Regions from separate parts of the Paenarthrobacter sp. CCNWLY172 genome, predicted to be linked through region 2. Evidence: predicted binding sites of a transcription regulator. Region 2 holds the regulator's gene; the other holds the start of a gene.

Region 1 (14,482 bases), on a different contig from region 2:
GCTTCCCGTTGCCAACCAACCACACGCAACAGGCGTACGATCCCGCGGCGGACTTCACGTCCAAGTGGACACGGGCGGACGCAAAGCAGATCATGGCCCAGAGCAATCCCAATGTTGCGCCCGGCCAGAACTCGATGAGCCCGAACGTCACGATGCCGGAAATCCCGAAGGACTTCCCGGCCATGAACGACGATGTCTGGGTGTGGGACACCTGGTCCCTCACGGACGAGAATGCCAACCAGATCAGCTACAAGGGCTGGGACGTCATCTTCTCCTTGGTGGCTGACCGGCATGAGGGCTACGGCTTCGACCAGCGCCACTGGAATGCCAGAATCGGCTACTTCTTCCGTAAGACCAACGCCGATCCTGCCAAGGACAAGTGGAACTACGGCGGACACCTGTTCCTCGACAACACCTCCATCGGCAACACCGAGTGGTCCGGTTCCACCCGCCTCATGCAAGGCAACAAGATCAACGTCTTCTACACGGCCACCACGTTCTACGATGTGGCCGAGCGGAACGCAGGCGGTGGCGGGATCGCTCCCGATGCCGCGATCGCCAAGGCCTTGGGTAACATCCACGCCAACCAGAACGGCGTGACCTTCGACGGTTTCCAGCACACCAAGCTCCTGGAACCGGACGGAAAGCTCTACCAGAACAAGACGCAGAACCCCGGTTTCGCGTTCCGTGACCCGTACACGTTCGCCGACCCGGCACACCCCGGCAAGACCTTCATGGTCTTCGAAGGAAACACCGGCGGCACCCGTGGCTCCTACAAGTGCAAGCAGGAAGACCTTGGCTACGCCCCCGGCGACCCCAACGCCGAGACTTTGGCCCAGGTCAACAGCACCGGCGCTTGGTACCAGACCGCGAACGTAGGCCTGGCTGTCGCAGACAACAAGGACCTGACCAAGTGGAGCTTCCTCCCGCCGATCCTGTCCGCCAACTGTGTCAACGACCAGACTGAGCGTCCGCAGATCTTCATCCAGAACGAGAACGGCAAGAACAAGTACTACCTGTTCACCATCAGCCACCAGTTCACGTACGCAGACGGCATGCGCGGCCCCGATGGCGTCTACGGATTCGTCGGCAACGGCGTCCGCTCCGACTACCAGCCGGTCAACAACAGCGGATTGGCCCTTGGCTCCCCCACGGACCTGAACATGCGGGCCAACGCTCCGGAAGGTCCGGACCCGCGCCAGAACGGCCGTCAGTTCCAGGCGTACTCGCACTACGTGCAGCCTGGCGGACTCGTCCAGTCCTTCATCGACAACGTGGACGGCGTCCGCGGCGGTTCCCTCTCACCCACCGTGAAGATGAACTTCAAGGCCGGCGTGACGCAGGTTGACCGCAGCTTCGGCAAGAACGGCCTTGGCCCATTCGGCTACCTGCCCACCAACGTCCGCGTTGGCGGCGAAGGCCACTACAAGTAGGCCGCAACACCCCGGCCCTTAGGCCACGGCAGGGGTGTCGGCTCCAGAAGAGCCGGCCCCCCTGCCACCCCAACCCTCAGGATTTCTCCCCATGACTTACCCCAGCCCCCACCTGTCCCGCCGCCAATTGCTGGCCGCAAGTGCCGCCGTCGTGGTCGCCTTCTCTGCCGCTTCCTGCACGCAAACGGAAGGCCCGACGGCGGCCCCCACCCCGGGCGGGCACCGTCCGTCCCCTTCGGATCCATGGCGGCCCGTCGCACACCTGACGGCTGGGAAGAACTGGCTCAACGACCCCAACGGCCTCGTCTACCACGACGGTACCTACCATGCCTTCTACCAGTACAACCCGCACGGCAACTCGTGGGGCAACATGTCCTGGGGCCACTCCACCAGCAAGGACCTGGTGCATTGGGAAGAGCAGCCCGTAGCCATGGAGGCGAGCCCCGACGAAGAAATCTTCTCGGGCTGCATCGTGGTGGATTCGAACAATGCGTCCGGCCTTGGCTCGGCAGAGAACCCGCCCATGGTGGCCCTGTACACCAGCGCTTATGGCAAGAACGGCGCCCTCCCCGAGGGCGCGCAGGCGCAATCGATCGCGTTCAGCCTGGACAGCGGCTCCACCTGGCAGAAGTATCACGGCAACCCCGTGCTGAACCTCGACCCCACCAACAACAATTTCCGCGATCCCAAAATCACTTGGTACGAGCCCGGCCGCTACTGGGTGATGACCACCGTAGTGGCCGACGCCCAAGTAGTGAAGATGTTCAAGTCCACAGACCTCCTCCGCTGGGAGTTCCTCAGTGACTTCTCCGGAGTCGGCGCCCAAGGTGGGCTCTGGGAAGTACCTGAACTTGTGCAGATGGATGTGGAGGACTCCACGGCCAGGAAGTGGGTCATGCTCCTCAGCATCAATCCCGGGGGCATCGCCGGCGGCTCAGGGATGCAGTACTTTGTGGGTGGGTTCGACGGGACACGCTTCACCGCTGAAAACGCGGCTGCCGGGGATGCGCCGCTCGAGGAATCGCAGTGGCTGGACCACGGCGCGGACTACTACGCAGCAAACTCCATTTCCGGCGCGCCCGGGAACAAGCCCGTGCTCCTGGGCTGGATGGGCAACTGGGACTACGCCCAGGATGTGCCCACCACGCCATGGCGCGGTTCCATGGCCATTCCCCGTGAACTCACCCTGGTTCGGGGCGCGAAGGGGTTTGAGTTGCGATCGGCCATCGCCGGAGCCGCAAAGGAAACGCTGGAACGCTCCGGTGAAGTGAAGAGCAAAAACCTCACCGTCGGGTCCTCACCCCAGGACCTGGGTGCGGACTTCGCAGCCCGGACCCAGCTGATTGAACTGGAAATGAACCTCGCCTCGGCGAGCGAGTCCGGCCTGATCCTCCGCCAATCCTCGGACGGCAAAGCCGGCCTCCGCATCTCCTACGCCAAGGAATCGCGCACCCTCAAGGTGGACCGGTCAGAGGCCGGGACCAGTAACTTCTCGGAGAAGTTCAGCCCGTTCCATGAGGTGAGGCTGCAGCCCTCCGGGAACGATCGCACCGTCCGGCTCACGATTCTTCTGGATGCGTCCTCGGTGGAGGTGTTCGCAGGCTCTGGAGCGGCGGTCATTTCAGACACGTTCTTCCCGGACTGGGACAACACCGGATCGTCAGCGTTCAGCCTGGGCGGCGACACGGACTTCACCATCACTTCCCACTCGCTCTAAGGCCCGCCGAGGAGTGAGATCCCACCCTTTACAACCGCATTTAAGGTTGGGATCTCACTCCTCGTTGCTCGTTCTCGGCTCATTGAGGATAGTTTTGACCCTATGACATCCAGCGATGCCGCATTTGAACAGCTGCTCACCGACGCCCGCGAGTGGGCCTCCCAGGATCCAGACCCGGCGACGGCCGCTGCCCTGGAGGAGCTGGCCGACCTCGCAAGCGGCGGTGATGCGGGAGCAGCCCAGGAACTGGGCGACAGCTTTAACGGCACCCTGCAATTCGGCACAGCCGGCCTCCGCGCAGCGCTCGGCCCGGGGCCAAACCGCATGAACCGCGTGGTCGTCCGCCGGGCCGCGGCGGGCTTGGCGGCCTTCCTCACCGAAACGGTAGCTGCCGCTGCGCCGGGAACCCGGCCTCGCGCCGTCGTCGGCTTCGATGCCCGCTACAACTCGGACATTTTCGCGGAAGAAACTGCGGCGATCTTCACGGCGGCAGGCATCGAGACGTTCCTGATGCCGGCAGCTCTTCCGACGCCGTTGCTCGCCTACGCGGTCAGGAACCTGGATTGCGACGGCGGCGTGATGGTGACAGCCAGCCACAACCCGCCGCAGGACAACGGCTATAAGGTCTACCTGGGACGACATGCGGTGTCGGAAAGCGGGCGCGGATCGCAGATCGTCGCGCCGTACGACGCAGAGATAGCCGCCCGGATTGAAGCCGTGGGTGCCTTGGACGCCATCGAACTGGCAGACAGTGGGTGGACAGTGCTGCCGACGGCCATTGCCGCCGACTATGAATCCGCCATGGCCGGCCTGGTGGATCGTGAACACTTCCCCGCCAGGGACCTCAAGATCGTCCTGACGCCCATGCACGGTGTGGGCGGCGAAACGGCTGTCTCCGTCCTGAAGACAGCGGGTTTCACGGATGTAACCCTCGTGGCCGAACAAGCCGAGCCGGACCCGGACTTCCCCACAGTCGCGTTCCCCAACCCGGAAGAGCCCGGCGCACTGGACCTGGCCCTCGCGGCCGCCGCAGACGCGGGTGCGGACATCGTTTTGGCCAACGACCCCGACGCCGACCGGGCTGCGGTCGCCGCATTGGATCCCTCGACGGGGTCCTGGCGCATGCTCCGGGGCGATGAAGTGGGTGCGCTGCTGGGTGCCCACATTGTGGCCCGAATGGCAGTCAGTGATGGCGAAGAACCCCGTGACGGCGTCTTCGCGAACTCGATCGTTTCCTCGCGGCTGCTGTCGCGGATCGCCGCGGCCGCAGGGTACAAGCATGAGGAAACGCTGACGGGCTTCAAATGGATTTCACGGGTTCCCGGCCTCAGCTACGGATATGAGGAGGCACTGGGCTACTGTGTGGCACCGGATCTGGTGCGCGATAAGGACGGCATTTCAGCTGCAGTCCTGATCGCGGAATTGGCCGCCGCTGCCAAAGCCGAGGGCAAGACGATCTTCGACACCCTCGATGACCTCTACCTGGTGCACGGCCTGCACGCCAGCGATCAGTTGAGCATCCGGGTAGCGGACTTGGGACTCCTGGATGCCATGATGAACCGCCTGCGGGTCAACCCGCCGGAAGCGTTCGGTGGCTCCGCCGTCGAGGTCTTCACTGACCTCGCCGAAGGAAGCGAAGCCTTACCGCCCACAGACGGTCTGTTGTACCTCACCCGGGACCAAAGCCGGGTCATCATCCGGCCTAGCGGCACGGAGCCCAAACTCAAGTGCTACCTGGAAGTCATTCAGGCCGTGGACTCCGCAGCGGAACTCCCCGCTGCCCGCCAGGCAGCGCGGACATCGCTGGACGACGTCCTCAGGGATGTCCGCGAAGCACTGGGCCTTTAGGAAGCATGGGCCTTTAGCCGGCTTGGCTTAGAGTTCAACCTCGATAAAGCCGTCCACCAAACGTGTGGCGAAGACATCGAGCCTCAGTTCGGGGTTGGTGAAGCACTCCCCGGTTTCGAGGTCGTAGACCTCTTTGTGGAGCGGCGATGCGATGGTCGGCCGGCTTCCGCGGGATCCAATGATGCCGCGCGCCATGACGTTGGCCAGTGTTGCCGGGTCCTGCTGTGCCACAGCGAATACTTCGGTGGGCGTAGTGCGGAACAGGGCAACCTGGCGGCCGGCGATCAGTGCCGCTTCGCCCCAGGCGACTTCGAGCTCATCCACCGGGCACACGACGTGCCACTCGCCGGTGGTGGTCAGATCCTCGGCACGGTCCAGAATTACGGTCATTTCAGCCCCTCTCACTGTGTCCGGGTGGTGGCTGTTCCCACCGTCACTCCCCCGGACCGGGCCACGCTTGCGGCCGCTCTTCCACGCTAGGACCCGGGTGTTTCGTCAGGTGTCCGGGTTTGTGTCCAACGCGTAAAAGAGACCTCACACCCCGCGAAATGCGGTTGTGATGCAGAAGTTAAGATCACGAAACAAAAGGGAAACTGAAGCGAAACTGCCTGTCCCTAGGCTGGAACCACAAGTTGCGACAGATCCGTCTGCAACATCTGCGAAAGGCCCACCAGTGACCGGACACACTTCAAGTACAGAGAACCCGCGCCGCGTCGTCGTCGTCGGCGGCGGGCCCGCTGCCCACCGTTTCGCTGATGCCATGGTCAATCGCGGTCTTGAAGGTTGGCAGGTTACGGTGCTGACCGAAGAGGCACACCTGCCCTACGACCGCGTAGCGTTGAGCAAGGCCCTCACGGAAACCGATGTTGACCTCACCTTGGGGGAAGCGTCCATGTGGGACCACGAGGCATTGACCCTCAAGACCGGCGAGCGCGCCGTCAAGATTGACCCGGTGGCCAAGAGCGTCCTCACCGCCGCGGGGAACAAGTACGAATACGACCACCTGGTAGTGGCCTCGGGCTCGGACGCTGCCCGTCTCCCTATTCCCGGGGCTGAACACACCCACGTTTACCGCACGCTCGACGACGTGTGGGCGATCAACAGCGCCATGGCCGGTCTTCGCGAAAAGCTGGGCCGCAAGGTCAACGCCGTCACCATTGGTGGTGGACTGCTGGGACTTGAGTCCGCTGCCGGTACCGAGCAGTTGGGCGCCACTCCGATCGTCATCAACGGCGCTCCGTGGCTCATGAATACCCAGTTGGACGAGGGAGCCGGCCAGTCTCTGGGTCGCCTGATCGAGGCAAAGGGCTTCGAAGTCCACGGTGGCGTCTTCCCTTCGGAGGTGGTGACGGACGACGACGGAAACGTCACCGGTGTCCTCATGGCTGACGGCCGCACTATTGATGCCGACCTCGTGATTGTTGCCATTGGCGTCAAGCCCCGTGATGATCTCTTCCGCGCCGCAGACGGCGAGGAACAGCTCTTCAGCCTGGGTCAACGCGGCGGCGTGGTCATCAACGACTTCTGCGCCACCGAAGTGGACGGCATCTGGGCCATCGGCGAAGTGGCCAACTTTGAAGGCATGTGCCTTGGCTTGGTAGCACCCGCCAACACCATGGCCGAGATCGTTGCGGACCGCCTGCATGGTGGCGAAGCGACGTTCCCCGGCTTTGACACTGCCACCAAGCTCAAGTTGTCCGGCGTGGACGTTGCCAGCTTCGGCGACGCCTTTGCCCGGACCGAGCACTCCCTGGAAATCGTCTACGCCGACCCCGCACGTGGCGTCTACCAGAAGATTGTCACCACAGACGATGCCAAGACCCTCCTGGGCGGCATCTTCGTGGGCGACGCTTCCCCCTACATGAGCCTCCGCCCGCTGCTGGGACGCGAGCTCGCGGCAGAGCCCGGTGCATACTTGAGCGCCGCCGGTGGCGGCGAAGCTCCCGAGACCGAACTGCCGGACGACGCCATCCTGTGCTCCTGCAACAACGTTGCGGCCGGGACCATCCGGGACACCATCAACGGATGCGGAGCATGCGAAGGCAATGCTCCCGTCCAGGAACTCGGCGAACTCAAGGGCTGCACCCGCGCCGGCACGCAGTGTGGTTCTTGTGTCCCCATGCTGAAGAAGCTCCTCGAAGGCGAACTGACGAAGTCCGGCATCGAGGTCTCCAAGGCGCTGTGCGAGCACATCAGTCTCTCCCGGCAGGAACTGTTCGACGCCATCCGCGTCCTGGAACTCACCTCCTTCGAAGAGATCATGGCCAAGTACGGCACCGGTGCCGGCTGCGATATCTGCAAGCCGACCATCGCCTCCATCCTGGCCAGCCAGCACTCGGCCTACGTCCTGGATGCCGGCCGCGGCTCCCTTCAGGACACCAACGACCGCGCCTTGGCGAACATGCAGAAGGACGGCACGTATTCGGTGGTCCCCCGCATCGCCGGTGGTGAGATCACGCCCAAGGGCCTCGGCGTCATCGCCGCAGTTGCCGAGAAGTACAACCTCTACACCAAGATCACCGGCGGCCAGCGCATTGATATGTTCGGTGCCCGCCTGGAGCAGCTCCCGGACATCTGGAAGGAACTCGTGGACGCCGGTTTCGAGTCCGGCCAGGCCTACGGCAAGAGCCTCCGTACAGTGAAGTCGTGTGTTGGATCCACATGGTGCCGTTTCGGTGTCCAGGATTCGGTAGCCATGGCCATCGCTTTGGAGCTTCGCTACCGTGGCCTCCGCAGCCCGCACAAGCTGAAGATGGGCGTGTCCGGTTGCGCCCGCGAATGTGCCGAAGCCCGCGGCAAGGACGTGGGCGTCATCGCCACGGCCGATGGCTGGAACCTGTACGTCGGTGGCAACGGTGGTGCCACTCCGGCCCACGCCCAGCTGCTGGCCAAGGACCTGGACGACGAAACGCTGCTCAAGTACATCGACCGCTACCTCATGTACTACATCCGCACCGCTGACCGCCTCCAGCGCACCGCGCGCTGGCAGGAAGAACTCGACGGCGGCATCAAGCACGTCGAGGAGGTAGTGGTCAACGACTCCCTGGGCATCGCCGAAGAGCTTGAAGCGGCCATGGCCAAGCACATCGACACCTACGAGGACGAGTGGGCCGAGACCTTGAAGGACCCGGAGCGCCTCCGCCGTTTCCGTTCGTTCGTCAACGCCCCCGACCAGAAGGACGAGTCCATCTCCTTCGTTCCGGAGCGCGGCCAGATCCGCCCGGCCACCAACGAGGAAAAGGGCGGCGTGCTCATCGCTTCCACCATCCCGGTCCGCAGCGAAACCGTCGGCGCAGGAAACTAGGGGTTCACCATGCAGCTCACCATTGATCTCACCGGCCGTGACGTCCTTGTCACGGGATCGGAAAAGTCCGCCCGCCAGGCCATCCGCCGCTATCAGAGCGCCGGTGCCAACGTGTACCGGCTGAGCACCCCGGAAGGTGTACCGGGCGACGGTCAACTTCCGGAGCGCCCGTTCCTGGTGGCGATAGTGGACGACGGCGACGCAGGGTGGCTGCCGCTGGTGGAACGCTGCCGCGATGCGGGGATACCTGTCGCGTTTGAGCCGGCACCGGGCGCCGACGGCCACGTGACCTTGGTGGGCGGAGGTCCAGGAGCCTTGGACCTGCTCACCGTTGGCGCCGTGGACGCCCTGCGTGATGCCGATGTGGTGTTCTACGACCGTCTGGCCCCGTACCAGGAGCTGGCCGACCTTACCTCGGCCGAACTGGTGGATGTTGGCAAGCAGCCGGGCCTGCACAAGGTGACCCAGCGTGACATCGAGAAGCTCATGGTGGAAGCTGCGCTGCTGGGCAAGAACGTGGTCCGGCTCAAGGGCGGCGATCCGTATGTATTTGGCCGAGGCGGCGAGGAAGTGGCCGCCTGTGTTGCGGCAGGCGTCCCGGTGCGGGTGATATCCGGTGTCACCAGCGCCATCTCCGTTCCCGCCGCAGCCGGGATCCCGGTCACGCACCGCGAAGTCAGCCACATGTTCACCGTAGTGTCCGGCCATGCCCCCTTGACCGAGAAGGAACACACCCACCTTGCCGGACTTGGCGGCACGATTGTGGTCCTCATGGGCATTGGTACCCTTCCCCAGCTTGCAGCAGGGCTGCGCCGGGCAGGCATGGACGCGGACATGCCCATGGCTGTGGTGGAACGTGGCTACCGCCCGGGGCAGCGCACCACCATCGCTGATCTGGGTACGATCGAAACAGCTGCCACAGGCTGCAGCAACCCGGCCGTGCTGGTCATCGGCGAGGTGGTCCGGGTGGCTGAAGCCAACCGCAACCATGCAGAAGCATCCGCTGAACTGAGCCGCCTGGCGGCTTCGCTCCTTGAAGCCTGAAGGTAAAAACACATGACTGTTGCACGCGCCATCGAAGTCCACGACGCTTCTGCCGCTCCGGAGGTTTCCGAAGCCGTCGACGCCCCGCTGGACGGATTCCGAATCGGCGTCACCTCGCACCGCCGCTCCCGTGACCTCATTGAGGCACTGGAGCGTCGCGGTGCCAGCGTGTTGCACGCCCCCGCTTTGAAGATCGCCCCTGTGCAGGAAGACATGGTCCTCATCGAGGACACCCGCACCATCATCGCGGCCAAGCCGGACATCTGCATCGCCACCACCGCCTACGGCATGCGCCGCTGGTGCGAAGCGGCCGATTCCTTCGGTATCGGCGAGCAACTTTTGGAAACCCTGTCCGCCTGCCGCATGTTCGTCCGCGGCCCCAAGGCCCGCGGTGCCGTGCGCGCTGCAGGACTTGCCGACGTCGGGATCAGCAGTGACGAAACCACCGCCACGCTGGTGGATATGCTGCTGGTCGAGGGCGTGCGCGGCAAAACGGTCGCCGTGCAACTGCATGGATACACCGATGTCCGCCAGCTGGAACGGCTGCGCATGTCCGGCGCCACGGTCCTGACCGTGACCCCGTACCGTTGGGTGAAGCCCGACGGCGAAGACAAGCTGCCGCGCCTGATCGAGGCAGTGGTGGGCGGCAACCTGGACGTACTGACGTTCACCAGCGCTCCGGCCGTAGACGCCATGTGGAGCACAGCTCACGAAATGGGCCTGTACCGCCAGCTCATCGAAGCCCTTAAAGGGCCCGTCACTGTTGCCGCTGTTGGGCCGGTCACCGCACTACCACTGGTCGACGCCGGGCTGACGCCACTGATCCCGGACCGTTACCGCATGGGCGCACTGATCCGTTTGGTGACCGAACACTTGTCCCTTAACCATGTACGCCGGTTGGAGACCAAGAGCGCCACGATCGAACTGCGCGGGCGCTGCCTGCGGATCAACGGTGAGGTGGTGGACCTGGCACCGGCTCCCCTGCTGCTCCTGCGGGCACTGCTCGGCGCGGGCGGAGCGGTACTGTCCCGGGAAGCGCTCTCGGACCTGCTGGACCTGCGCGGTTCTGTGCATGCCCTGGACATGACGGTCAGCCGCCTGCGTTCCTCGCTGCCGGACGGCAAGCTCGTAGAGACCGTCGTGAAGCGAGGGTACCGGCTGCGCGCGTAGCCTCCCGGTCTCTACGAGGTGGCGGCTCCCACGTCAGGCCGCCTTTACCAAGGGAAGTTCATCCCAGTTGGTGGTGTACCGGGGGCTGAGCATGTCGCGTTTCATGGACCAGTCCGGTCCTCCCTTGATTCCAGCGTGCCCCAGACCTATGGAGCCGCGGCCGTACCGCTTGCTGACTTGCTCCAGCAGGGGGCCGATGCCACGTTCTTCGTGCCGGTTCTCGAAGATCTCCAGGGGCTTCTGGTTGCCGCTGGGACGGAGGTCAGTAACCATGATCCCGGCCTTGGCGTACCTCAGGCCTTCCTGGATCCTTGGAACCAACGCATGCGCTGCCTTGGTCAGCAGCACGGGATCCGAAGTGGGCATGGGCAGTTTGACGTTAACGGTGGGAAACGACTTGTCGTTGGGGTTGTAGACCGATGTGGCAGCAAAGGCCGTCAACAGCTTTGCTTGGAGGTCATGTTTGGCCAGCCTGGCACTGGCCATCTGTCCGTAGATACTGAGCACCTGCCGCAGCTGCGCCGCCGTCGTGATCGGCGTGGAAAAGGAGCGGGAGAAGATCAACTGGTCCCTCCCGATCCTTTCCTCCTCCATCGGGATGCACGGGGTACCCTGCAATTCCAGCACCGTGCGCATCATGACGATGGAGAACTTGTCCCGCAAAGCCACTGGGTCAGCCCGGACCAGGTCCAGGATGGAGAAGATCCCCATGGCATTCAGACGTTTGGTCAGCCTGGTGGCAACACCCCAGATCTCCATCACGGAGAGCCGTGCCATGAGTGCTTCACGGTGGGCTTCTGGAATCGAGTCCCACCGGCACACTCCGTTGAAGCCCGGATTGTGTTTGGCCCATTTGTTGGCCAGCTTGGCGAGGGTCTTGGTTCTGGCGATACCTACGCAGACCGGAACCCCCACGTGCCGTTGGCACGCCGCTTTAATGGTGCGTCCCAACTCCAGCAGCTCTTCGGGCTGCCCTTTCACTCCGAGAAACGCCTCATCAATGGAGTAGACCTCCTGCCACGCCGAGTAGCGGGCCAGGAGCTCCATGACACGGGAGCTGATGTCCCCATACAGTTCGTAGTTGCTGGAGAGGGCAATGAGCCCCCATTCCTTGGCCCGTGGAGCAAGTTTGAACCATGGCTCCCCCAGCCCGATCCCCAGCTTCTTGGCTTCCGGAGACCTGGTGACTGCACAACCGTCGTTGTTGGACAGCACGATCAGCGGCTTGCCCTCCAGCGAGGGATTGAACGCACGCTCGGCCGACGCATAGAAGCAGTTGATATCCACGTGGGCGATCTCCTGCATCTGATGCATGAGTGCTGGCTTGGACATCGTCCTCCTCCTCCGTTCGGCCTTAGCACGCACGCTGCTGTTCCCCTGCAGGACACGCCGCGCATTCGAACATATATTCGAATACCTTTACTGTACTGCCACGCACCGACAAGAAGGCTTCGTCCGGACCACCGACAAGAATGCCGCCGGTTTAGTGAGCGGCATCAATCAGCTAGTTACACTGCGGGTGAGCGGCGTTCGAGCAGGAGTGTGTCGCGCCACTGGCCGGCGGCGGGACCGTAGGTCATGCGGGCGATGCGGCTCCTGTGTCCGATGACCCGGAAACCGGCGGATTCGTGGATCCGGAGGCTGGACTGGTTCTCCGGGAAGACGCTGGATTGGATAGTCCACACCCCGTCGCGCTCGGTGGAGTCGATGAGTGCCTGCAAAATGGCTTTGCCCAGACCGAGGCCGCGGGCTTCGGCCGCTACATAAATGGAGTGTTCGACCACGCCCGCGTAGGCAGGCCGGGACGAGACGGCGGAGACGGCGGCCCAACCCAGAACGCCCCGTCCGGGCGCTTCGGCGACGATCCGGTGCGCCTTCAACCTGGAGGTGTCGAAGGTTTCCCAATCGGGAGCCTTTTCCTCAAAGGTGGCGTGCCCCGTCTCGATGCCTTGCTGGAAGATGCGTCGGACAGCGGGCCAGTCGCCTTCCCGCATGGGCCGGACATCAAAATCACGGCTCATAGGGCAGTGAGGACTCCGGCGACGTCATCCAGGGCTCCGGGGACCAACGAGTAGTACGCCCAGGTGCCGCGCTTTTCGCGATGCAACAGACCGGCCTCGACCAGGATCTTCAGATGGTGGGAGACGGTGGGTTGACCCAGATCCAGCGGTTCGGTGAGGTCGCAGACGCAGGACTCACCGCCGTCGGCGGCCTTGACGATGGAGAGCAGGCGCAGCCGGTTGGGATCCGCCAGCGCTTTGAACACGATGGCCCGGCGCTGCGCTTCTTCAGCGCCAAGGGCTGGGGTAGCTGGCGGGCAGCAGATGGTCTGCGTGTCCGGTTCGAGCAAGGGCAGCGAGGTCATCTACCTATTATGCCGCAACATTGACATTCATCAATGTTTCGGCCGGCGGGACTACTGCTTGGCCGCTTCTACGGAGTGAGGGATGACAACGTCGGCGGCGGCCCGGCCGGCATGCGGGAAAAGCAGGAGCAGGATTCCAACGCCAACAGCCGCACCGAGGACCTGTACGGCGAGGAATGGTGGGACGGAACCCGGCGCAATGCCAGCGAAAGTGTCGCTGAAGATACGGCCGATGGTCACGGCCGGGTTCGCGAACGACGTGGAGGACGTAAACCAGTACGCAGCGCCGATGTAGGCACCTACAGCCGGGGCGGCCATAGCGCCGCGTTTGGTGGCCGCAAGGGAGAAGATCAGCAGGACCAGACCGGCAGTCGCGACCACCTCGGCCAGCAGATGACCCGCCGTTGCCCGCTCCTTGGTCGAGATGGACGTACCCACCTCAAACATCGCGTTCGCCAAGACACTGCCACCGATGGCACCGGCAATCTGGGCCAGGACGTAGAGGCCGAGGTCCGGCAAGGACAAGCCGGATCCGCCGCGCCGTCCGAGGAACCAGTCCACCATGGAGACAACCGGGTTGAAGTGGGCGCCACTGACCGGCCCGAACATCAGGATCAACACCGTCAGGCCAAGCACCGTGGCCGTGCTGTTTTGCAGCAACTGCAGGCCTGTGTCATTGGGCGAGAGCTGGGCTGCGGCGATTCCGGAACCAACGACGATGGCAACGAGCAGGCCGGTGCCGAGGAATTCAGCGATGGCACGGCGCCACAGGGGCGGCTGGAGTGAAGTCATGCCAACAGCTTGACGCATGGAATTAACTCAGTCAAAATTGAATCAATGAATATTGAAGCAGTCGACACATTCCAGGCCCGTGTAGCCAGGCACGCAGCCCTTGCCGATCCGGCACGCCTGCGTATCATGGACCTGCTGACCCTGGGCGACTTCTCGCCATCGGAACTGCAGGCCGAACTGGGCATGCCCGCCAACCTGCTCTCCCACCACCTCCGCACCCTGGAGGAAGCCGGCCTGGCAACCCGCCACCGCTCCGAAGCCGACAAGCGCCGCAGCTACCTCCGCCTCGTCACCGGCGCCCTCAGTGGGCTCGTGCCCGGGGCGGCACATACAGCAAGCCGTGTCCTGTTCGTCTGTACGCGCAACAGTGCCCGCTCCCAGCTGGCCACCGCCCTGTGGCGGCAGGTCAGCGACATCCCAGCAGCCTCGGCCGGAACGCGCCCCGCAAACCGCATCGCCCGCGGAGCCATCGAGACCGCCCGGCGTCATGGGCTGGACCTGCCCGACATCGCACCGCGCACCCTGGAAGAGGTTGCGGAGGAGGCCGACCTGGTAGTGACCGTCTGCGACAACGCCCACGAAGAACTGACCGGGCTGGGCGGAATCCATTGGTCCGTGCCGGACCCCCTCCGCTTGGACACGGCGGCTGCCTTTGACCATGCCTTCGATGACATCACCCGCCGGATCAACGACCTCGCGCCACGCATCACCGCCGCCTGACCATCGGGCACCGGTTGCAATATTGACATTCATCAATCTATCGTCCGATACTCGCTATATCGACCATCATCAATGTCCGTCACGGAGAG
Region 2 (14,482 bases):
GGACCGCGAAACCATCGTCAAGAAGGCGCCGTGGGTTGACGCCGTGTTTGGTACCCATAATGTTGGCGCCCTGCCGGCGCTGCTGGACCGTGCCCGGCACAACAATGAAGCACAACTTGAGATCCTCGAGTCTTTGGATGTCTTCCCGTCAACTCTTCCCACTAAACGGGATTCTGTTTATGCGGGGTGGGTTTCCATCTCCGTGGGCTGCAACAACACCTGCACGTTCTGCATTGTGCCTTCGCTCCGCGGCAAGGAAAAGGACCGACGCCCCGGAGAAATCCTCGCCGAGATCCAAGCCCTCGTGGATGATGGCGCTGTTGAAGTGACTCTCCTCGGCCAGAACGTCAACTCGTACGGCGTGGAGTTCGGGGATCGTCAGGCTTTCTCCAAACTCCTTCGGGCGTGCGGTGAAATCGAGGGCTTGGAGCGCGTCCGCTTCACCAGCCCGCACCCCGCAGCCTTTACCGATGACGTCATCGAGGCCATGGCTGAGACGCCCAACATCATGCCGCAATTGCACATGCCCTTGCAGTCCGGCTCAGACAAAATCCTCAAAGACATGCGGCGTTCCTACCGATCCAGCCGGTTCCTCGGAATTTTGGACAAGGTTCGCGATCGGATTCCCAACGCAGCCATCACCACGGACATTATTGTCGGGTTCCCAGGCGAAACTGAAGAGGATTTCCAGGCGACCCTGGATGTCGTGGAGAAGTCCCGTTTCGCCTCAGCCTTCACCTTCCAATACTCCAAACGGCCCGGCACGCCGGCCGCCGAGTTGCCTGACCAGCTTCCGAAAGCGGTGGTGCAGGAGCGTTTCGAAAGGCTGACAGCCCTCCAGGACCGCATTGCCGCTGAGGAGAACGCCAAACAGCTGGGCAGGACGGTTGAAGTGCTGGTGACGGCCCAGTCAGGGCGTAAAGCCGAGGAAACCCACCGCTTATCCGGTCGGTCCAAGGATCAGCGCCTGGTGCACTTCTCCGTGCCGTCCGGCGCAGATACTCCCCGTCCCGGTGACTTTGTGACGGTCACCATCACGGAGGCTGCTGCTTTCCACCTTGTGGCGGATCCGGCCACCGCTGGCGACTATGTGCTGCGCCGGTCCCGTGCCGGCGATGCCTGGGATCGTTCCCAAGCTGAGTCCTGCGGCGTCCCTGCTCCGGGTTCGGGCTCGACCAAGGCCGGGGTGTCCCTGGGCATGCCGTCCTTGCCGGCTCGCCGCGCCTGACGTCGGACCAGGAACCCTGTGCCTACCTACACCAAGGACGCTTCCTTGCCCGTCATTGCAGTGGTTGGCCCCACTGGTTCCGGCAAGTCGGACCTGGGTGTCAACCTTGCCCTCGCCCTGAACGGTGAGGTCATCAACGCGGATGCCCTGCAGTTCTATCGCGGGATGGACATCGGAACAGCCAAGATCAGCGTGGAAGAGCGCAAGGGCGTTCCCCATCACTTGCTGGACACCATGGATGTCACCCAGGAGGCAAGTGTTGCGGACTTCCAGGCGGACTGCCGTAGAGCCATTGGGGAAATCCGTTCACGGGGAAAACGCCCTATCCTGGTGGGGGGATCCGGTCTGTACGTCCGCGCCGCGCTGGACGTCCTGGAGTTCCCCGGCACCGACCCAGTCATCCGTAAGGCCCTGGAAGAAGAGTATGACGCGCACGGCCTCGCGCCGCTGCAAACCCGCCTTGAGGACGTCGATCCCGTGTCGGCAGCCCGTGTAGGTGACGCGCGGCGGGTGATCCGGGCCCTTGAAGTGCACCAGCTCACCGGGCGGCCTTTCAGTTCGTTCATGCCGCAACGCGAGTACTTTCAGCCGGCAGTGCAGATCGGGCTGTCAGTGGACCGTGAGGTGCTGAGGGAACGGTTGGCCCTGAGGGTCCATCGGATGGTGGAGGCTGGTCTGCTTGAGGAGGTTGAACGGCTTGATGGTGCGGGGCTTAGGGAGGGCAAGACCGCGTCCCGTGCCTTGGGGTACGCGCAGTTCCTGAGGGTCCTGGACCGTCAAGCCGATGTTGCTGCCGCTTCAGAGGAAACCATCGTGGCTACCAGGCAGTTCGCCAGGCGTCAGCTCACCTGGTTCAGGGCTGACCCCCGGATCACCTGGCTTGACTGGCAGGATACCGACCTCGTGGCCAAGGCCGTCGCCACCGCTTCGAGCCGGCCGGCCTGATTTCTGGCCAAACCAGCGTGGAAGGTAGCCTAGTGGCATGGATGAAACCCCTGCAGTTCCCGCCCAGCAGTCCACAGCTGCCGGTGCTACCGTGACCGCCTCAAGCCTTGCTGGGCTGACGTTTTCCAAGGGCCATGGAACGGGCAACGACTTCGTCCTGATTGCCGACCCCGGCGATGCCCACGAGATCACCCCGGAGCAGGTTGCCCAATTATGCGACCGCCACGTAGGCATTGGTGGAGACGGCCTTATCCGCGCTGTCCCGTCGCGGTTCCTTCCGGAGGGTCGGGACCTTCTGGAGCAGGACCCGGACGCCGAATGGTTCATGGATTACCGCAACGGCGATGGTTCCCTCTCGGAGATGTGCGGTAACGGCGTCCGCGTCTTCGTGCACTTCTTGATTGCGGAAAAACTGGTGGATCTTGGCCCGGGCGAAACCCTGACCATCGGCACCCGTGGCGGGGTCAAGAAAGTGGTCCGTACGGCCAACGGGTATGCCGTGGACATGGGCCCATGGGAGTTCATCTTCCCCAAGGAAGCCACCACCAAGGCAATGGACGCATTGGTCAGCGCAGACGGCCTGGAAGTAGCCCGTCCGGGCCTCTCAGTCAGCATGGGCAACCCCCACACTGTGGTTGCTTTGGCCGAACTCAAGGAGCTGTCGGCCACGCAATTGTTCAAGGCCCCGGTGGTCGATCCCAAGCCTGTCAACGGGACCAACGTTGAATTCGTTGTTCCGGCCGAACCGTTGGTTGAAGACGGCGTCGGCACCATCACCATGCGTGTCCATGAGCGCGGAGTGGGGGAGACCCAATCATGCGGCACAGGAGCCTGCGCGGCCGCCGTCGCCATTCGGCATTGGGCCGGCAACACCGCGCCGAACGATTGGCACGTTAAGGTGCCGGGCGGCGTCGTTGGTGTTAAGTTCTTCCCCGGTGCAGGTGGCCGCGAACATGTAGAGCTCAGCGGCCCGGCCGTGATCGTGGCTACTGGGACGCTTTCCTGACCCGGATGATCCTGAAGGACTTGGACGTGCTCTCCCGGCCCACCGTGTAGCTCTTGTCCAGCTCGCCGGCGAGCCACCGCTGGAGGGAGTCCGAGCCAAGGTTCTTTTGAACCACCAACCAGGCGTTTCCTCCCGGGGCCAGGCGCGGCAGCCACGTCAGCAGCAGGGTGTGCAGCTCGTCCTTGCCGATGCGGATAGGCGGGTTGGACCAGATGGTGTCGAACTCGACGGCGGGGTCTACCTCGTGCGGCAGGCTCGCCGTCACGTTGTCCAGACCCAGGGCAGCCGCGTTCTCATTGGTCAACGTGACACACCGCTCATTGACGTCCACGGCGTGCACCTTGGCGTGGGGGGCCATCAGCCCCAGCGTCAAGGCAATAGGACCCCAGCCGCAGCCGATGTCCAACAAGTTTCCCTGGGGTGAAGGCGGCGGAACTTCGGAGAAGAGTATGGCAGTGCCCTTGTCCACTCCGTCGGGACTGAAGATGCCGGAGGAGGTCTGCAAGTGGCGTGTGGCTCCAGCGAGTTCCACCGTGAGTGGCTTTCGGGTGAATGGTCCGGCCGGTTGGGCGGTGAAATAGTGTGCAGACTCCATAATTTGCCAGATTAGTTGGCTATCGGCGCCATGGGAAACTGCCCGCCCGAAGAGCTGGCTTGACATTGGATGATAGTGTGAAACGCATGTTCTTGATCTTCGAGTAAAAAGCCGCCACCCGCCTGAGCACTCAGGCGTCACACGGCACCGCCCGCGATGCAGCCCGGTCCCTGGCAGTTCTGCCAAGCCCCGGACTTTCCGCCAGGCAGGTCCCACCGGCACATCCGTTGACCCGCGTTCCCCGTCACGGATGTCTTGAAGATCACACCCTCCAGCCCAGCTCTCTGAACCGTCAGCATCCTGTGCGGTCCAGGTAAGCCGGCAGTGCAATCTCCAGATAGCCAGGAACCTCCACGCGGATCCCACCACGCCAGATCACAGCAACCGCCGCCCACTCCACGGGCGGCCGTTCAGCACAGGAGGCCCTCTTTGGCCCATGCCCGTCAGCCCAGCGCGAATAGCGCCCCATTGAACAGCAAACAGCACTATTCTGGAATAGCCGAACAGTCTAAGGAGACCATGACCACCCAGAAGCACTCCGGATCCGATTCCGACGCCCAGGACATGAGTCCTGAACAAATCCAGGCCGTCATCGACCGGATTCTTTCCAAGGACGTACCTGCGCAAGCATCCGATAACGACGATGCCGGTGGTGTGTTCGGCAAGGCACAGGCCATTTCCACACTTGACCAGGAACACAGCATCTACGACGGCGACCAGGAAGACCTGGCCGAGCGTCGTGCACTGCGCCGTACGGCTGGCTTGTCCACGGAACTCGAAGACGTCACCGAGGTTGAATACCGGCAGCTGCGCCTTGAGCGCGTTGTCCTGGCCGGCCTCTGGACCGAGGGGACACTGGCCGACGCTGAAAATTCACTCCGCGAGCTCGCTGCCCTGGCAGAGACTGCCGGTTCGGAAGTCCTTGACGGTTTGGTGCAGCGGCGAACGAAGCCGGACCCAGGGACCTTCCTGGGGTCGGGCAAGGCCCAGGAACTCAAGGACATCGTTGCCGCCACCGGTGCGGACACCGTAGTGGTGGATACCGAGTTGGCTCCTTCCCAACGCCGTGGCCTTGAGGACATTGTCAAGGTCAAGGTAGTAGACCGCACCACGCTGATCCTGGACATCTTCGCCCAGCACGCCAAGAGCCGTGAAGGCAAAGCCCAGGTTGAGCTTGCGCAGCTCGAGTACCTGCTCCCGCGCCTCCGTGGTTGGGGCGACTCCATGTCACGCCAGGCCGGTGGCCAGGTGGGTGGGGCTGGTGCCGGCATGGGTTCGCGTGGTCCTGGTGAAACCAAGATCGAACTGGACCGTCGTCGCATCCGCACCCGCATGGCCAAGCTTCGCCGTGAGATCGCCGCGATGAAGCCGGCGCGCGAGACCAAGCGCGCCAACCGCCGTCGTAATGCCGTTCCTTCCGTCGCAATCGCCGGATACACGAACGCCGGCAAGTCATCGCTCCTGAACCGCCTCACTGACGCTGGTGTGCTGGTGGAGAACGCCCTGTTCGCCACCTTGGATCCCACCGTCCGTAAAGCCCAAACGCCGGATGGCATCGGCTACACCTTGGCGGACACTGTGGGGTTTGTCCGTTCGTTGCCGACCCAGCTGATTGAAGCCTTCCGTTCCACCTTGGAAGAAGTGGCGGACGCAGACCTGATCCTGCACGTAGTGGACGCCTCGCATCCTGATCCCGAAGGCCAGATTGCTGCTGTCCGGGAGGTCTTCACAGAGGTGGATGCCCGCAAGGTGCCAGAGATCATCGTCCTGAACAAGGTTGATGTCGCGGATCCCTTCGTCGTTGAGCGCCTGAAGCAGAAGGAACCGCGTCATGCGGTTGTTTCTACACGCACTGGCCAAGGCATCGCCGAACTGCTGGAAGACATCAGCCGGTCCATTCCCCGCCCGGGGGTGCGCCTGGAGCTCCTCATTCCCTACGACCGCGGCGAAATGATCAGCAAGCTCCACAGCTCCGACTCGGAAATCCTCACCCTCGAGCACGAGGAAAACGGGACCCGTGTTGTTGTCATGGTCCGCGAAGGACTGGCAGCCGAACTGGAGCCGTTCGTCACCAATGGTTGAGAAGGTGGCGGCGGACGCCGTCGAGTCGTTGGGGGAGAAGACCACCCTCGAGTTGTTGGACCGGGCTGTTGCCGGCATGGGCGGTCAAAGCCGTACCGGGCAGCACGAGATGGCCAAGCATGTCACCAGGGCCATCGAGACCGGGGAGCACCTGCTGGTCCAGGCTGGAACCGGAACGGGTAAGTCCTTGGCGTATCTGATTCCGTTGATCGCGCATTCGATGGACAGCGACAAACCGACTTTGGTGTCCACCGCCACCTTGGCACTCCAAACACAGATTGTTGGCCGCGACCTTCCCCGGCTGTTGGAGACCATCAACCCGGCCCTTGAACGCCCCGTCAACGTGGCGCTCGTCAAGGGCAGGGCCAACTACGTCTGCCGGCAAAAACTCGAAGGCGGGTTCCCCAGTGAGGAACCGTCCGAGGGTCAGCTGTTCTCCCTGGGCGAGGACACCAGTGTCCCGCACTTTGCGGCGTCCATGGGGGGACCGCAATCACAGCTGGGCAAGGAAGTGGTCCGGCTTCGCGAATGGGCCGAAAAGACCACTACCGGCGACCGTGACGAACTCATGCCCGGCGTCACGGACCGGGCTTGGCGGCAAGTCTCCGTGACGTCCATGGAGTGCCTCGGCGCGCAGAAGTGTCCCCTCGCCGAGGAGTGCTTCAGTGAGTTGGCCCGGTCCCGCGCAGGCGAAGCCGACGTCGTTGTCACCAACCATGCCATGCTGGCCGTCAGCGCCTTCGAAGGGCTGGCTGTGCTGCCCGAATACGACGTCGTGGTAGTGGATGAGGCCCATGAACTGCAGGACCGGGTGACGGGCGCGGTGTCAGGCCAGTTGTCCGTGGCCATGGTCCATGCGGCGGCGTCGAGCGCGCGCAAGCACACGGCCATCACGGTGGATGCCCTCAACGCGGCCGCCGATCGTTTGGATATGGCCATAGCGGGCGTGCCCAATGGTCTTCTGCCCAGTGGGCTCAATGACGAACAGCTCGACTGTTTGGACCAACTGAGGGAAGCCACACGCGCAGCATTGTCGGATTCGAAGACGGATTCTTCCAACGCGGTCGACGGCGGCAGGCAGCTGGCGCGTTCACGGCTCATGCTCATTCTGGAGCTGTGCGAGCGGATGCTCGCGGCCAAGGAGAACCGGGAAGTGGTGTGGTTTTCCCGCAACAGTACGTTCGATCCCCAGCAGGGATACTCGCAACCCGACGAGACCGCTCCGGCCCTGATCAACATTGCGCCCCTGAGTGTGGCGGGACGCCTGCGTGAAGGTCTCTTTGCCGGTCACACAGTGGTGCTGACTTCAGCTACCCTGGCCATCGGCTCGGCTTTCGAACCGGCTGCAGGTGGCCTTGGACTGATTGGCGATGGAGCGCCAAGCTGGACCGGGATCGATGTTGGCTCGCCCTTCGATTACCCCAAGCAGGGTGTGCTTTACGTGGCCAAGCACTTGCCCAAGCCTGGCCGTGGAACTTCGCCCGAGGCCCTGGATGAGTTGGAAGACCTCATCCGCGCTTCCGGTGGGGGAGCGCTGTGTCTTTTCTCGTCGCGGCGGGCGGCTGAGGAAGCCGCCGATGCCATGAGGCTTCGCCTCGACGTCAGTATTCTATGTCAGGGTGAATCCACCATGGCCGCATTGGTGAAGCAGTTCGCCGACGAGCCCGATACCTGCCTCTTCGGCACGATGTCGCTGTGGCAGGGTGTGGATGTCCCCGGTGGTTCGTGCCGCCTTGTGGTCATAGACCGAATCCCGTTCCCGCGTCCGGATGACCCGTTGATGACTGCCCGCTCTCGTGCTGTGGCACAGTCGGGTGGAAACGGATTCATGGCCGTGTCAGCGACCCACGCCGCCATTCGTCTGGCCCAGGGGGCAGGCCGGCTCATCCGTTCCACCGGCGACAAAGGGGTTGTGGCGGTCCTGGACTCCCGGCTCTCAACAGAGCGCTATGGGGGCTTCCTCAGGGCAGCCCTGCCGCCGTTCTGGGCGACGACGGACAGAACCGTGGTTCGGGGCGTCCTGGAGCGTCTGGGCCCGGCCAAAGCCTCCTAGAGGGAACGCAGGACCGACACGACCTTGCCCATGATGGTGGCCTGGTCGCCGAGGATGGGTTCGTACTGGGTGTTCTGCGGAAGAAGCCAGGTGTGCCCATCGCGCTGGCGGAAGGTTTTCACGGTTGCTTCGTCGTCCAGCAGTGCTGCCACGATGTCTCCGTTGATGGCGTCGTTCTGCCGGCGGACAACTACCCAGTCGCCGTCGCAGATCGCGGCATCGATCATTGAGTCGCCGGCCACCTTCAGCATGAAGAGTTCGCCGTGCCCTACGAGTTGCCGGGGCAGGGCAAGCACGTCCTCCACGGTCTGGTCAGCAAGGATGGGGCCGCCGGCAGCGATCCGACCAACCAGCGGGACCATGGCAGTATCGCTGGCGCTGGCAAGCTCTGTGACGGCAAAGCCACCCGTGCTGCGGAGGGTAGTGGGTGCTTCCACTCCCGGAATGGGTCCGCCATCGAGGGTCAACGGCATGAGGACTTCCATGGCCCGGGGACGTTTGGGATCGCGGCGGAGATATCCAAGCTTCTCCAGCTGGGAGAGTTGGTGCGTCACGCTCGACAGGCTTGCCAGGCCCACGGTGTCTCCAATTTCGCGCATGCTGGGCGGATAACCGTTGTCATTGACGGACCGCTGGATGGTTTCCAGGATCTTCTTCTGACGGACAGTCAGGCTCTTGGGACTCTTTTGAGGCTGCTGGCTCCGCAGGGGTGCCCCGCCGCCGGTGGCTTTCGCTGCCATGTTCGCCAATGCCTTTCCATTCCGCCCGGAGTGAGCCCGGGGTCGTCGGGTCTGCAAAAAATGTCAGACCCTCCTGTTCCACTGAAACAGTGCTGTTTCTTCACTCAAACGTAGGGCAGCCACAGGCGTTTATCAAACATTTGTTCTAGCGAGTCTCGACACCGTTCGTTGATAAGTGCTAAAAATGTCATAGCAAGGTTCGAATATGTGTTCTATAAACCTGATGCTGACGCCGGCTGTTCGAACGAAGTGTTCGAACTGACGGAGTTGGGCAGGGGAACACACAGAATTGGCAGCCATGTACCGGGACCCGGCGCACGGCAATAGCTCAGAAGGGCTCAGCTCATGTCCGCAATCACTACGTTCGCTGATTTCCGCACCACCCAGGCGCCTGCGCGTCTGCGCCTGACACGACGGGGACGGATGGTCTTCTTCGGCATCCCGGCAATGCTGCTGGTGGCTGCGCTGCTGAGCCTGGCTGGATTTATCACGTCACCGGCCAAGGCTTCGGATTCCCAGGCGCAACTCCAACCGCCCGTCGCTGTCACTGTTACGGTTCAGCCGGGACAATCGCTGTGGGGCATCGCCGGAGCCGCTGCTCCTGAGCGGGATCCCCGCGACGTGATTGCGGAGATCATCCAGCTCAATGACCTCCGGGGCGGCCGTATCCAGCCGGGTCAGCAACTGTTCGTGCCCGCAAATTAGTACGTTGCATGCCCGCATGAGCCGGCCACCCGGCGTCACAGTTAGTCGGCAGTCCCGGCGGCCCCTTAAACTGTGGTGGTGAGTGACCAGCTTGAGCGACTTAACCGACTACCCCTCCGGACCAACCTGCGTGGACTGAGCCCTTACGGTGCTCCGCAGCTTGACGTCCCCATTTTGCTCAACGTCAACGAAAACACCCATGGCGTCCCGGCTGATGTGCAGGCAGCCATCACAGAAGCTGTTGCTGCTGCGGCCACGGGGCTCAACCGCTACCCGGACCGGGAGTTCACGGAACTTCGCCAGTCGCTGGCCGACTACCTTGGTCACAATCTTTCCCCGGACAACATCTGGGCAGCCAATGGCTCCAATGAGGTTCTGCAGCAGATCCTCCAAGCATTTGGCGGACCCGGCCGGAAAGCACTGGGATTCCCGCCCACTTATTCCATGTACCCGTTGCTGGCCAGCGGCACGGATACCGAATACGTCCGCGGAGTCAGGGCTGACGACTACGGCCTCGATGCTGCCTCCGCCGCTGCACAGGTCCGGGAGACAGGTGCCAACATCGTGTTCCTGTGTTCACCCAACAATCCCACGGGAACAGGTCTGGGGCTGGATGTCGTTGAGGCTGTTTATGAGGCAGGCGAAGCCAGCCAGGCAATAGTGATCGTGGACGAGGCTTACCACGAGTTCGCACACGACAATACCCCGAGCGCCCTGACCTTGTTGCCGGGACGCGAGCGTCTGATCGTTTCCCGCACCATGAGCAAGGCCTTTGCCCTTGCCGGTGCCCGACTGGGCTATATGGCTGCTGCTCCCGAGGTCACGGATGCCATCCGGCTGGTCCGGCTTCCGTACCACCTGTCGGCTGTTACCCAGGCAACAGCCCTGGCTGCGCTCAACCACCGGGAGGCCCTCATGGCCGACGTTGAGGACATTAAAGTCCAGCGCGACCGGATTGTGACCGAGCTCCTGCGCATGGGCTTGAAACCTGCGGAGTCGGACTCCAACTATGTCTTCTTCGGCGGACTCAAGGATCCTCACACGATCTGGCAGGGCCTGCTTGACGCCGGCGTGCTGATCCGCGATGTCGGGATTCCCGGCCACCTCAGGGTCACTGCTGGAACCGAACCGGAAACCACGGCCTTCCTCGAGGCGCTGGAAGCGCTGCTGGACGGCGGGGCGTCACAGCCCGCCTAAACTTGTCCATAGACCCAACCCACTCTTCGTGTATAAGGACGTCCCAATGAGCGAAACCGGCGCCACGCCGTCCGCTGCCCGCACCGCGCGCATGGAGCGCACCACCAGCGAATCCTCCGTCCTGGTGGAGATCAACCTGGACGGATCAGGTGTCTCGGACATCAGCACCTCGGTTCCGTTCTACGACCACATGCTGACGGCGCTGTGCAAGCACTCGTTGATTGACATGACCGTGAAGGCCACCGGCGATACCCACATCGACGCCCACCACACCGTTGAAGATGTTGCCATCACCTTTGGCGAGGTGCTGCGGACCGCTTTGGGCAACAAGGCGGGCATCCGCCGCTTCGGCGAAGCCACTGTTCCTCTGGATGAGGCCCTTGCCCACGCTGTGGTGGACGTTTCCGGCCGCCCGTACCTCGTTCACGGCGGAGAGCCGGCCGGCCAGGAGTACCACTTGATTGGTGGCCACTTCACTGGTTCATTGACCCGCCACGTTTTCGAGGCCATTACCCTGCACGCCGGGATTTGCCTGCACATGAACGTTCTCGCCGGCCGCGATCCCCACCACATCGTGGAAGCCCAGTTCAAAGCCTTTGCCCGGGCACTCCGTGCTGCAGTGGAATCCGATCCCAGGGTCGAGGGCATCCCCTCCACCAAGGGGGCATTGTGAGCGGTCAGGTCCTGAAGGACGGGGCAGTCGCCGACACCATCGCTTCGGTCAAGCCCGAGTCCCCGGAAGGCAAGCCCACCGTCACGGTGCTCGACTACGGTTCGGGCAACGTACGTTCGGCTGTGAGGGCACTGGAGCGTGCCGGCGCCCATGTAGTGCTGAGCTCCAAGCCTGAAGACGTGCTTAACGCCGATGGCCTGGTGGTTCCGGGGGTCGGTGCTTTCGAGACCGTCATGAAGGAACTCAAGGCCGTGGATGGCATCCGGATGATCGGACGCCGGGTCGCCGGCGGCCGGCCTGTGCTGGCCATCTGTGTTGGTCTGCAGGTTCTGTTTGAAGCCGGTGTGGAACACGGCACCGAGTCCGAGGGCATGGCCGAGTGGCCTGGCAAGGTGGAGCTCCTGCCTGCTCCCGTCGTCCCGCACATGGGGTGGAACACCGTGGATGTCCCGGAAGGATCCAAGCTTTTTGCCGGCGTCGAGCAGGAGCGTTTCTATTTTGTGCACTCGTACGGTGTGCAGGAATGGAACTTCGACGTTGTGCAGCCCCGCATGGCCCCGCCGCAGGTGACGTGGTCCGAGCATGGCGCACGGTTCATTGCCGCCGTGGAAAATGGGCCGCTCTGCGCTACCCAGTTCCACCCGGAAAAGTCGGGGGACGCCGGGGCGCGCCTGTTGCGGAACTGGGTGGACGGCCTGAAAAAGACCCGTGCTCCAGCAGCGGAAACCTCCGGAAGCGGTGCCGCCTAGATGTGGTCTGTTGTCCTCATGGGCCTTGCCGGCGTGCTGGTGGGCGGCGGTATTTCCTTCCATCAGCAGAAGAAGCCCCGCTGGGTTTCCATCTCTTTTTACGTGCTGGCAGGGTTGTCCCTGCTGGCCGCCTACCTCCTGACGCTGCCCGGTAACTGAGCCGGTCACCAAGAACCCGCGTCAAACCTCGAACTCCAAGGACCCACATGACCACCTCTGCCCAGCCTGTTCTGGAACTCCTGCCCGCCGTCGACATCGTTGACGGCCAGGCAGTCCGCCTCCTCCAAGGAGAGGCCGGCTCGGAGACCAGCTACGGAACGCCTCTGGAAGCAGCCCTGAACTGGCAGAATGCCGGTGCCGAATGGGTTCATATGGTGGACCTCGACGCCGCCTTCGGTCGCGGCAACAACGCGGACCTCATCAGTGAGGTAGTGAAGCAGCTGGACGTCAAGGTAGAGCTGTCCGGTGGCTTGCGCGATGACGAATCGTTGGAGCGCGCCTTGGGGCTGGGTGTCGCGCGGGTGAATCTTGGCACGGCAGCGCTCGAGAACCCCGAGTGGACCCGCAGGGCCATTGACCGCTTCGGTGACAAGATCGCCGTCGGACTTGACGTCCGGGGTACCACCCTTGCCGGCCGGGGCTGGACCAAGGAGGGTGGCGACCTTTGGGAAGTCCTGGCCCGTCTTGAGGATGCCGGCTGTGCGCGCTACGTCGTCACGGACGTCACCAAGGACGGAACCTTGCAGGGGCCCAACGTGGAACTGCTGCGGCAGATGGTGGAGAAGACCGGAAAGCCTGTTGTCGCCTCGGGAGGCATTTCCAGCCTTGAGGACCTCCGCGTCCTGCGTGAGCTCGTGCCTCTGGGCGTAGAGGGTGCCATTGTGGGCAAGGCCCTCTATGCCGGTGCCTTCACGCTGCCCGAAGCCCTGGACGTTGCCGGTCGTCGCTGATGCCCCACGACGCCCAACACCCGCATGGTCACCAAGGCCACCTTGGTGCAGGCAGCCGGCACCTGCCGGGCCACATTGCCGCCGCCCTGGCCGGGGCCGGGGGAGCGACTGACTCTGCCGGGCAACCGTGGGCAGGCAGGAGCCTTAGTGGGGACGACGCCAGGATCCATAACTTTGAGGACGACGACGGAACGGCCGACGCCGGCTACGTCACCGCAATTTCCGCGTTGATCAACGGCACCGGAACCGAGGCCGATGTTGTTGCCTCGCTGGCTACTGCACGGGTGTTTGTTCCCGTTGTTGCGCAGTTGGCAGAGGAAGCCGTTGGTGTTGATGGGCTGCATGCTGACAAGCAGGCGGATATGGCATTGGTCACACTTAAGGCGCCTGATGGTCGCAAAGCCATGCCTGTCTTTACTTCGGCGGCTGCGCTGGAGGCTTGGCATGGGGAAGCCCGTCCCGTGGCGGTTTACGCGGCCCGCGCGGCTCTTTCCGCGGTCTCCGAGGGTGCGCAGTTGCTGGTGTTGGATCCAGGGTCGGACTTCACGTTCGTGGTCCGACGCCCGGCCATGTGGGCCCTCGCCCAACAGCGGGACTGGACGCCGTCATACCTTGATGATCAACTGGAGTCTGCTCTCGCTTCAACCGTGTCAGGTTTCCGGACCGTGCGCCGGCTGGAGACGCAGCCCGGCGCAGGCGTTGCGTCGTTGACGGCTGACGGGCGGACGGTGTCCGGCGGTGGCTCGGGTCCGGAGTTGCGGGTGGTGCTCTTCCTTGAAGATGGCCTCGACGCGGTGGCCGTGCAAACTCTGGTGGCGCAACTCAATGAGGCGTGGGCACGGATGGATTCCTTCGCTGAAGGCGTTGACTCCATTGAAGTGAAATTGCAGCGTGCGGCGCAGGAGCCTGGGCTGCACTAACGGCAGCCGGTTCCCCGGTCTGCCCCGGGGGAACAAGAGGATTTAGCCAGTGAATTTCGCTCTCTACAAGGAGATGCTGTCCATCCGCCCTGTCCGGCGCTTGCTGGTGGTGGGCATGATCGCCCGTATTCCACATTCTGCTGCCGGCGTTCTCCTCACCCTGCATATCGTCCTGACCTTGGGCCAGGGCTACGCAGCCGCGGGTGCAGCAGCGGCCGTGATGACCATTGGCATCGCCTTGGGCGCGCCGTGGCGGGGCCGCAGGGTGGATATGGTGGGCCTGAGGAAGGCCCTGATCCCCTCGGTGGTCTCCGAGACTGTGATCTGGTCGATCGTCCCGCACGTATCTTATGAGTGGCTTCTGCCGTTGGTCTTTGTCGGCGGGCTCTTCACCTTGCCGATCTTCAGTGTTGTACGTCAGTCACTGGGCGTCATGGTGGAGGGGGAACAGCGCCGGTCTGCGTTCGCCCTCGATTCCATCGCTACTGAACTCGTCTTCATGATAGGTCCGGCCGTTGGCGCCATTGTTGCCACAAGCGGCCACTCGGCGATAGGTCTGACTGCGGTAGGTATCTCGGTCTCCGTGGCTGGACTCTTCCTCATGTGGTTCAACCCGCCAACACGAAGCGAGGCGGCCTG

What was found. The regulator LexA, encoded in region 2, represses DNA repair genes until DNA is damaged. The targets are predictions, from matches to a motif close to TCGAACANNTGTTCGA.
Region 1: a site for LexA is predicted at 11,914-11,929, ahead of WBN73_RS03525 (Y-family DNA polymerase). Genes of this name have one in related genera too.

The regions. Positions count from the first base shown of each region.
Region 1 is NZ_JBBEGB010000002.1:150,201-164,682, forward strand. Features, by position in the region: gene WBN73_RS03490 (glycoside hydrolase family 68 protein) at 1-1,433, shown strand, start outside; gene WBN73_RS03495 (glycoside hydrolase family 32 protein) at 1,525-3,150, shown strand; gene WBN73_RS03500 (phospho-sugar mutase) at 3,253-4,998, shown strand; gene nirD (nitrite reductase small subunit NirD) at 5,026-5,388, opposite strand; gene nirB (nitrite reductase large subunit NirB) at 5,672-8,302, shown strand; gene cobA (uroporphyrinogen-III C-methyltransferase) at 8,312-9,346, shown strand; gene WBN73_RS03520 (uroporphyrinogen-III synthase) at 9,359-10,516, shown strand; gene WBN73_RS03525 (Y-family DNA polymerase) at 10,550-11,848, opposite strand; gene WBN73_RS03530 (GNAT family N-acetyltransferase) at 12,025-12,537, opposite strand; gene WBN73_RS03535 (ArsR/SmtB family transcription factor) at 12,534-12,881, opposite strand; gene WBN73_RS03540 (MIP/aquaporin family protein) at 12,933-13,673, opposite strand; gene WBN73_RS03545 (arsenate reductase/protein-tyrosine-phosphatase family protein) at 13,719-14,393, shown strand.
Region 2 is NZ_JBBEGB010000015.1:834-15,315, reverse strand. Features, by position in the region: gene miaB (tRNA (N6-isopentenyl adenosine(37)-C2)-methylthiotransferase MiaB) at 1-1,228, shown strand, start outside; gene miaA (tRNA (adenosine(37)-N6)-dimethylallyltransferase MiaA) at 1,247-2,173, shown strand; gene dapF (diaminopimelate epimerase) at 2,211-3,179, shown strand; gene WBN73_RS18805 (class I SAM-dependent methyltransferase) at 3,160-3,774, opposite strand; gene hflX (GTPase HflX) at 4,294-5,856, shown strand; gene WBN73_RS18795 (ATP-dependent DNA helicase) at 5,849-7,909, shown strand; gene lexA (transcriptional repressor LexA) at 7,906-8,649, opposite strand; gene WBN73_RS18785 (LysM peptidoglycan-binding domain-containing protein) at 8,995-9,354, shown strand; gene WBN73_RS18780 (histidinol-phosphate transaminase) at 9,433-10,551, shown strand; gene hisB (imidazoleglycerol-phosphate dehydratase HisB) at 10,598-11,224, shown strand; gene hisH (imidazole glycerol phosphate synthase subunit HisH) at 11,221-11,973, shown strand; gene WBN73_RS18765 (hypothetical protein) at 11,974-12,132, shown strand; gene priA (bifunctional 1-(5-phosphoribosyl)-5-((5-phosphoribosylamino)methylideneamino)imidazole-4-carboxamide isomerase/phosphoribosylanthranilate isomerase PriA) at 12,180-12,923, shown strand; gene WBN73_RS18755 (SseB family protein) at 12,923-13,843, shown strand; gene WBN73_RS18750 (MFS transporter) at 13,893-14,482, shown strand, end outside.